Regions from separate parts of the Lysinibacillus sp. FSL R7-0073 genome, predicted to be linked through region 3. Evidence: riboswitches for the same ligand, from Rfam matches in the RefSeq annotation. Region 3 holds a riboswitch; each other region holds the start of a gene.
The links. A riboswitch is a leader RNA that binds a small molecule or an ion and turns the genes downstream of it on or off. The one in region 3 is predicted to bind thiamine pyrophosphate.

Region 1 (3,286 bases), 1.6 Mb from region 3:
ATAATTTATTGTTATTTACAAATAGAGGGAATTATATTTATCAGCCAGTCCACGAACTGCCTGATATTCGTTGGAAGGACCTTGGTCAGCATATTTCTAGTATTGTGCCAACAAGTGAAGATGAATCAATTATTGCGGTCTATGGTTTTGAAACATTTGAACAGCCAAATACGTATATTTTAACTGCTACGAAAGATGGTCAAATTAAACGTTCACCACTTGCAGATTATGCAGTGACGCGTTACTCGAAGCCGATTAAAACAATGAATGTTAAAGCGGGCGATGCCATGATTTATGCATCGTTTATGACGGATGATGTGGAACTGCTCTTAACAACTGATACGGCGTATGCAATTCGATTCCCTATCGAGGAATTGCCGGTTACTGGTGTGAAAACGGGCGGCGTTAAAGGTATTACGCTAAAAGATGGAGAAGCATTAGTAGGGGTCAATGTTCTACAGCCAGATGAAACACAATATGTCGTTATTGTGACACAACGAGGGGCTGTTAAGAAAATGAATGTCGCAGAGGTAGAAGTAGCAAGTCGTGCCAAACGTGGTCTTAAAGTCCTGACAGAATTAAAAGCAAATCCTCACCGAATTGTCGCTGTTATTCAAGCAACAGACGATGAGCAGGTTGTGATCGAAACTGAAAAAGGCGTCCAAGAGTTTATTGATGTTCAAACATTGACGCGTGCTGATCGCCATTCTAATGGTTCATTTAAAGTGGATATTGCAACAGATGGAGCCATTTCACATGTCTTAACGGCCAAAAAAGAACAAAAACCAAGCTAAAAATATGCCCAGTCTCTATATAGGAGAGCTGGGCTATTTGTTTGAGTGGAACAACTATCCAAAAATAGCATCTTGTCATTTTAGATCAACTATGGGTATAATAATCAACGAAAAGTTCATAGCGAAAGAATGTAGGGGGGCTAGTTATGGCTAGCTGAGATTGTGTCCGATAGACACTGACCCTTTGAACCTGATTTGGCTCGTACCAGCGTAGGGAACATCTATTCAAAAAAGCAAAAGTTTTGGAGATTGATTGCAATACGTCTGGGAGGAATCCTAGGCGTTTTTTTGTTTTCCAAGCAATATCTACTAACTGTATATTACGCTTTCTTCTGGTGAAACATTCATTCATGAACACTTTCATATTACAAACTGGGAGGAACTAGCATGAAAAAATGGTTATTTATCCTATTAGCTGCGCTATTGACGTTAGTAGGCTGTAGCGACAAGGAGGACAAGCAAACTGCTGATACAAAGAAAAAGGTGTCAGTGGTTCTCGATTGGACACCGAATACGAATCATACAGGATTGTATGTTGCGAAAAAGCTTGGTTATTTTGAAGAACAGGGCTTAGATGTTGATATTATTATGCCAGGAGAGGCAGGAGCCGATCAGCTCGTAGCTTCAGGTAAGGCAGAATTTGGCGTGAGCTATCAGGAGGGCATTACACAGGCTCGTGTTCAGGATGTGCCACTTGTCTCAATAGCGGCCATCATTCAGCATAATACATCTGGATTTGCTTCTGTAGCATCAAAGGGTATTACATCTCCAAAGGACTTTGAAGGAAAAACGTATGGTGGGTGGGGAGCACCACTCGAACAAGCCGTATTACAATCATTAATGCAAAAAGAAAACGCTGATAGTAATAAATTAGATATTGTCAATGCAGGAGATTTAGATTTCTTCACAATGATGAAAAAAGATATCGATTTTGCTTGGATTTATTATGCTTGGACAGGGATTGAGGCAGAGCTTCGTGGGGAAAAGATTAATATGCTGTATTTAACGGACTACAGTGATCAGTTAGATTACTATACACCTGTTTTAGCAACTAATGAAAAGATGATTCAAAACAATCCAGACATCGTCAAAGCTTTTGTTGCGGCTGCATCGAAGGGCTATGAATATGCAATCGAGTATCCGAATGAAACTGCTGATATTTTACTAGAAGCGGCACCGGACTTAGATAAAGAGTTAGTGCATAAAAGCCAAGAGTGGTTGGCTGATAAGTATCAGGATGACGCTAAACAATGGGGTGAGCAAAAGCTATCTGTATGGGAAAACTATGCTAAATGGATGTCGAGTAACAAAGTATTAGAAGGCGAATTTGATGCTAAACAGGCGTTTACGAATGAGTTCTTACCGAAAAAGGAGGCCAATTAACATGGCAAATTCATTAATCAGTGTCCAAATCATTCCGAAGACAGAGAAGTATGAGGATGTAATTCCTTATGTAGATGCGGCCATTGCAGTTATTGATGCATCTGGTGTGAAATATGAGGTTCATCCCCTTGAAACAACAATGGAAGGTGAGCTTACAACGCTTCTTCAAATCATTGAAAAAATGAATGTTAAGATGGTCGAGCTAGGAGCCATTAATGTCATTACACAAGTAAAAATTTTATATCAACAAAATGGGATTACAATGGCTACATTAACGGAGAAATATCAGTCATGAAACGGGCATTACAAAAGGGAAGGACGATAATTTTTATCGCCTTCCTCTTATTCATATGGGAGCTTGTTGTGCATATCGCTGATGTTCCTCCTTGGCTCCTTCCAGCACCAAGCATAATTGTAGAAGAAGGCTTTCAATCGTATCAGACATTCCTGCCACATGCTCTGGCTACCGTGCAATTAGCTTTATTAGGACTTGCTATTGGGGTGGGCTGTGGTCTAACAGTGGCAATTGTTTTGCATCGTTTTGCTTTCATTCGGTCATTATTTTATCCGATTCTCATTATGTCGCAAAACATACCCATTCTTGTGTTAGCACCGCTCCTTATTATTTGGTTTGGCTTTGGCTTATTACCAAAGCTCATTATTATTTGTCTAGTGTGCTTTTTCCCTATTGTCATTGCGGCAATGGACGGTTTTCGTCAAACAGCACCCGAGTTAAAGCATTACTTTGATATGATTGGTGCAACGAAGGCCCAAACGTTTTGGAAATTAGAATGGCCACATGCCTACCCAGCAATTTTCTCGGGCGTAAAAATTGCTGCTACTTATAGCGTAATGGGGGCAGTCATTGCGGAGTGGCTTGGTGCGAAAAAGGGAATTGGTGTATACATGACCTTAGCACAATCCTCCTTCCGTACAGATCGAGTGTTTGTCGCAATTTTTGCGATTGTCTTGTTAAGCTTATTGCTGTTTAGTAGTATTCGTTTGCTTGAAAAATTAATGGTAAAGGGGAGAGGTTATCATGCTCAGCATACAAAACATCGCTAAGTCCTTTAACAGTCTACATGTTCTTGACCATGTTTCCTTCGATG
Region 2 (3,286 bases), 2.7 Mb from region 3:
GTAAGTGCCTCTGCTTCCGGTATATTTGGTGTCACAATTGTAGCAAGAGGTAGTAAAGACATGCGCATGGCCTCGATAGCTTCTTGTTGTAATAAGCTTTCTCCACCTTTTGCAATCATAACTGGATCAACAATCAGTGGGATTTTTAAATCGTCAATAATGTGTGCGATACTTTGGATAATTTCCGAGGAATAAAGCATCCCTGTTTTAATCGCAGAAATCGAAAAATCTTCTATTAATGCATGAAATTGTTTTTCAACAAAGTCAACTTCAATTGGGAAAACCCCTGTTACACCAAGTGTATTTTGAGCAGTTAAAGCTGTAATAACTGAAGTGCCAAAAACCCCTAATTCCTGGAATGTTTTTAAATCAGCCTGAATGCCAGCGCCACCGCCACTATCTGAGCCTGCAATTGTCGTTACAATATGCATGAAGCCTCACCCTCCTTTGAAAGACGATGTAAGGCATTAAGCAAAGCAATTTGAATATCCCCGATATCCTCTGTAAATGCGGATGCTAACTCAGCTGCTTTTTTGTAGTATGTGAGTGTTTCCGCTAATTGGCTATACGGATCTTCTCCTGCAGAGTAGGCTGCTCCACATATAGCACTAAGTAAACAGCCTGTACCAGTTACTTCAGTCATTTGTGAATTTCCACCAGTAATCCATTGGCTCTGCACACCGTCTGTCATAAAATCATGTTTGCCTGTAACAATGACCATACAGTTGTAGCGTTGAGCCAATAATGTAGCCTCTTTCTCTATGGCAATAAATCCCTCACCACTATCAACACCTTTTTGTTGCCATTCCACATTGGCTAATGCCGCAAGCTCTCCTTTGTTACAGCGTATGACTGAAAATTGTATCGCTGTAAGTAATAGGTGTATGGTTTCCTTGCGATAAACTGTGGCACCTGCGCCAACCGGATCTAATATAACAGGAATGCCAAGGGAATTTGCTTTTTTTCCTGCTAACAGCATCGACTCTTTTGTTCGAGCATTTAGTGTACCAATATTGATTAAAAGAGCGTCTGCAATGGCGACCATTTCCTCAACCTCATGGCTATCATCAGCCATGACAGGAGAGGCACCTAATGCCAATAGGCCATTTGCTTGGAAATTAGCCACGACATAATTAGTTATACAGTGAATAAGCGGTTGTTGTTGACGAACTGTTTGAAAAATCATTTTTGTCCTCCTTTATGGGTGGACGTAAGCATGCAAAAAAGGCCCTTTTTGTGTAAAAACGCACGAAAAAGAGCCTTTCATCTGAAAAAACGATGTTCATTGCTCCCTACGTCAGTATTAACTAACAGGTTCAAAGGGTCAGGTTTTACCTTCTCAACTCTTTATGAGTCCCCCTGCAATCTTGCTTTTAGTTGACCAAAATGTACCATACTTTTTATATGTATTCAATAGCGAGTTTTCCTATCGACAAAACGTGACTGATGCCATATAGCTAAGCATGATAGTTGTCATGACTTTACTTAAATCAAGTGTAAACCATTGAAAATACTAAGAAAGGAGTATAATGTGTCTTAACAAAAGGGGGCAATTGCCATGAATAGACAAGAATTAGTAGCACCAGAATGGTATAACATAACAGATGAATTTGAAAAATATGCAAAGGATTTAACTAAAAATGCATTGATTATTTATGATGAGCATTCTGATGTACAATTTATCACCTATGCACATTTACTTGAAAGAGCAAATCAGGCGGCACATGTTTTTACGAAAAATGGATTAACTAAAGGTGATGTCATTTTAGTAATGGTACCACGCTCAGTAGAAGCATACATTGTCTATATTGCTGCATTAAAAGCGGGTTTAACGATCATTCCAAGCTCTGAAATGCTAAGAACTAAAGATATTGAGTATCGTATTCATCATGCTGATGCTAAAGCAGTTGTAGCCTTTGAGCCTTATATTGAGCAATTTAATCAAGTAGGAAATTTACAAGATATACAGCAATTTGTTATCGGAAATGCACATGAGCCATGGCAGCCGTTATTAGACAAAATGCGAAAGCAACCAACAACTTACATAAGTTCTACACCAACAAAAAGTACAGACCATGCCTTTTTAGCTTATACAAGTGGCACAACAGGAAATCCGAAAGCTGCAGTGCATACACATAGTTGGGGCTATGCACATTTACGGACAACAGCCCCAAATTGGCTAGGTGTAGAAGAAAGTGATATTGTATGGGCAACAGCAGCACCAGGATGGCAAAAATGGATTTGGAGTCCGTTTCTCGCGATTTTAGGGAGCGGTGCCACTGCATTTGTTTATAAAGGAAAGTTTGATGCAGCAACGTATTTAGCGTTGCTTGAAAAATTTAAAATGAATGTCTTATGTTGCACACCGACTGAATATCGTTTTATGGCAGCGCTTGAAAATTTACAGGAGTATGATATCAGCACAATTCGACAATCTGTTTCAGCAGGTGAGCCGTTGAACAGTGAAGTCATTAAAAAATTCTGGGACACTTTCCATCTACAAGTGCGAGATGGTTATGGTCAAACTGAGAATACACTTCTTGTAGGGACTATGGTAGGTATGGAGGCAAGAATTGGTTCGATGGGCAAACCTACGCCAGGCAATACCGTTGAAATTATAGACGATTTTGGTGAGCCAGTTGCTATAGGAGAAGTTGGTGATATTGCTGTTCATCGAGAAACACCTGCACTTTTTAAAAAATATTTAAATGATCCTGAACGTACAAATTTACAATTCCGTGGTGATTGGTATATAACTGGGGATCGAGCTTATAAAGATGCGGACGGCTACTTTTGGTTTGAAGGTCGCGGAGATGATGTTATTATTTCCTCAGGTTATACAATTGGACCTTTTGAAGTAGAGGATGCATTGATGAAGCATCCGACTGTGAAAGAGGTTGCTGTCATTGCAAGCCCCGATAAGGTTCGCGGGAACATCGTTAAAGCATTTATTATCCTTCATAATGGTGTCAATGGTAATCAAGAGCTTATTCAAATCCTTCAAAATCATGTGAAATCATTAACGGCACCTTATAAATATCCACGTGCTATTGAATTTGTTACAGAGTTACCCAAAACTGCATCTGGTAAAATTAGACGTGTCGAATTAAGACAACAAGAATTAAAATACCTTGTACATTAATCATTTCCTAGGAAATAATGTCGAAAATCAAAGTTCATGCAAAGAAATGAACTTTGATTTTTTTTTTATTTTTAGGTAAGGTATTATGAGGAAATAAATAGAATAAAACTTTTTGCATATTATTGCAAAAAAATGAAACAAACG
Region 3 (3,286 bases):
TCAGGATCCAAGCTAGAACTTGCAAAGGAAGCGGCAGCACGTTCAGTTGAAATGCTTCGTGATGAAGACACATTAGGATTTATAGCATTTGATGATCGCCCTTGGGAAATTATAGAGACTGGACCTTTGAACAATAAAGAAGAGGCAGTGGATACCATTTTATCTGTTACACCAGGAGGCGGAACAGAAATCTATGGTTCACTTGCAAAAGCATATGAAAACCTAGCAGATATAAAACTGCAACGTAAGCATATTATTCTTTTAACGGATGGACAATCACAGCCAGGAAATTATGAAGATTTAATTGAACAAGGAAAAGATAACGGAATAACCTTATCGACAGTGGCTATTGGTCAAGATGCGGATGCTAACTTATTGGAAGCTCTGAGTGAGATGGGAAGCGGACGCTTCTACAATGTTATCGATGAGCAAACTATTCCTTCCATTTTATCTCGTGAAACAGCTATGATTTCTCGTACGTACATTGAGGATAATCCATTCTATCCAATACTCTATAATGCTGGGGGATGGAATACGCTATTTGCCAATGGCGTTCCACAAATGAATGCTTATATCGGAACAACTGCAAAGCAGGGTGCTACCGTCGTGGCTGAAAGCGAAAAGGAAGATCCGGTGTTAGCACAATGGCAATATGGTCTTGGCAAAACATTTGCGTTTACTTCTGATTCAACAGGAAAGTGGGCAGGCGACTGGGCAAGATGGCAGGACTGGGGCACATTTTGGCAAACGCTTATTTCACAAATGCTCCCAAGTTATAATGATGTTGCCTATGATGTAAGAGTAGAATCAGATGGATCCTTTATGATTACAGATCCTACAAATGAAGCAGCATTTTTAGATATTGTTGCGGTTAATGAAGCGGGTGAAGAGCTAGACACACAGCTTGAAACTATATCAGCTTCTCAGGTGCGAGCTGTAGTACAAGCTGAGCCGGGATTAATCTTCTTCCGTATCGCTGATGAAAAGGAAACGATTTATCAGGCAGGATTAAGTGTTCCCTATAGTGCTGAGTATGAACTTCTTCCTGCTAATGATAAATTAATAGAAGAATTAACCGAACAAACTGGTGGTGCTGTTTTAAAAGAACCACAAGAAGTGTTCCGTGACTTTATAAAGCAAGGGGCGGATCGTCAAAACATTGCGACATGGCTTCTCCTTGTAGGTATGCTCTTATTCTTTATTGATATTACAATAAGACGCTTTGGCTGGAATTTCCTAACGAAGCCGAAGAAAAAGGAGCAACTTGTAGAGAATCACTCCGTACAGGCAGAAGACACGAATGTGGCACAATTATTAAAGGGTATGAAAAAACGTCAATAATTTAATTTAGATGAAAGCAGTGCGAATTATTTCGCACTGCTTTTTGTATATACATGGAGAGAGAAATCCTCTAAGAAATACCAACGACATTATTTAATAAAGAGAGTGGGATTAAAATATTTTTCTAGCACCGTTTTACGCAAACTGCTAGCTATTACAATACCTAAGATTGCTCCAGTTGTACTTGATATTAAAAAGGCGGGCATGAAAAATAAGGCCGCTACGGATGTACCCATAAGTAACATTGCATAGGGAACTGCTACAAGCGATGCGAGAAGACCCGTGCCAATCACTTCACCCACACCAGCTAACCACATTTTACTGCTATATTTATAGGCAAGCCCCGCGCATAATGCACCAATAATACTACCAGGAATGGCTAAGAGAGAGCCTGTTCCTGTAAGGATACGAATGATAGCCGTAATAAAGGCAACTACCACTGTAGGTACGGGTCCAAGTATAATGGCTCCTACTACGTTAATAGCATGCTGCACAGGGTAGGCACGAGCAATCCCAGTTGGAATGGAGATAAACGTAGAACCTGCAACGGCAATCGCTACTAATAAAGCCATAATTGTTAATTTACGAATAGACATGATAGTGCGCTCCTTTTCGTTTTAGCCACTAGAAACATGAAAAAAGCCGCTTCCTTCAAACGACAGGAAGCGGCCTTGCTTATACACTGAAAATAGCAAGAAGCGCCACTTCCCTCCGCTAGCATGAACTAGATCAGGTTCGAAGGGTCCGTATATAACCATATACGTCTCAGCCTTTAAAAGACTCCCCTAGTGGTAAGTATTTTTCTATTTTTTAGAAGTGTAACATACTACAATCAATAGTCAATAAGCTTTGACGATTAGTGTGAATCTGGATGCATAAGCTGTGGCGCCTTTTTCAATGTCCAAATTAGGGCAAGGAAGAAGCAAGCTAATAAGATAATTGCACCAAAAATATAAGGACTGTTCATATTCCAGTCAAATAAGAAACCAGCCAAAGCGGGTCCGATCATATTTCCAAGGCTCATATAGGCATTATTCAAGCCGGCTGCAAACCCTTGCTCTGTTCCAGCAAGTTTGGAGATGAGTGTATTAACAGCTGGACGAATTAACGTTGTTGCCGTAGAGAAGATGGTTGCTACAACTAATATTAGTGCAAAACCTGAAACAAATAATATTAAGAAAATAGCAACGGAAGCAATAAATAAATTGACCAAAACTACTTTCATTTCACCAAAGCGTTTAAAGAGTGGCGTTATGATAAACATCTGTACAATTACCCCAAATGCTCCACCAACCACTAGAATGGTGGCAATATCGCCAGGTGAGTAATTAAATTTTTCTGTCACAAATAGTGATAAGGTTGTTTGGAAGTTAGCAATCCCAAATGAGAATACCATCATAATAATTAACATAACAAAATAAGGCATATGTACAGAGCGAGCCATCTGTTTCACCAGATTATCTTGCTTTTGTCTATTTTGCGCAGTTATTGGCTTTGTAGATGGTAATAAAAAGTACGATAAAATAGACGCTAAAATGGCGGCAGCTCCCGCCATGAAAAATGGAAAATGTAAGCTAACCTTTGCGAGGAAACCACCAATTCCAGGGCCAATCATAAAGCCGAATGACATCGCAGCTCCTAACATACTCATTCCTTTTCCGCGTTCTTTATAAGTTGTCACGTCTGCTACAAAAGCCATAATAGGAGGTGCAACAAATGCAGAGCCAAGGCCACCTAAAAAGCGTGCCAAAAAGAGCATCCAAACATCTGTAGAAAGGCCAAAACCGATTTGTGCAAGTCCTGTTAGTATAAGACCGAAAATAATTAAATTTTTCCGCCCATACAGGTCAGAAAGATTCCCAGCAATTGGAGAAAATACGAATTGTGCCAAGGCGAACGTTGCAATAAGCATGCCTAGAACTTGTCCTGCTGCTCCAAATATTCT

Region 1: linked by a shared signal. The riboswitch ahead of MKY88_RS12545 (ABC transporter substrate-binding protein) and the one ahead of thiW (energy coupling factor transporter S component ThiW) in region 3 are both predicted to bind thiamine pyrophosphate.
Region 2: linked by a shared signal. The riboswitch ahead of thiM (hydroxyethylthiazole kinase) and the one ahead of thiW (energy coupling factor transporter S component ThiW) in region 3 are both predicted to bind thiamine pyrophosphate.

The regions. Positions count from the first base shown of each region.
Region 1 is NZ_JBBPAS010000001.1:2,538,057-2,541,342, reverse strand. It holds gene parC (DNA topoisomerase IV subunit A) at 1-794, shown strand, start outside; TPP riboswitch at 918-1,028, shown strand; gene MKY88_RS12545 (ABC transporter substrate-binding protein) at 1,182-2,177, shown strand; gene MKY88_RS12540 (thiamine-binding protein) at 2,179-2,472, shown strand; gene MKY88_RS12535 (ABC transporter permease) at 2,469-3,242, shown strand; gene MKY88_RS12530 (ABC transporter ATP-binding protein) at 3,217-3,286, shown strand, end outside.
Region 2 is NZ_JBBPAS010000001.1:3,584,665-3,587,950, reverse strand. It holds gene thiD (bifunctional hydroxymethylpyrimidine kinase/phosphomethylpyrimidine kinase) at 1-431, opposite strand, end outside; gene thiM (hydroxyethylthiazole kinase) at 419-1,186, opposite strand; TPP riboswitch at 1,273-1,371, opposite strand; gene mbcS (acyl-CoA synthetase MbcS) at 1,559-3,142, shown strand.
Region 3 is NZ_JBBPAS010000001.1:916,450-919,735, forward strand. It holds gene MKY88_RS04295 (VWA domain-containing protein) at 1-1,341, shown strand, start outside; gene thiW (energy coupling factor transporter S component ThiW) at 1,431-1,937, opposite strand; TPP riboswitch at 2,031-2,138, opposite strand; gene MKY88_RS04305 (MFS transporter) at 2,198-3,286, opposite strand, start outside.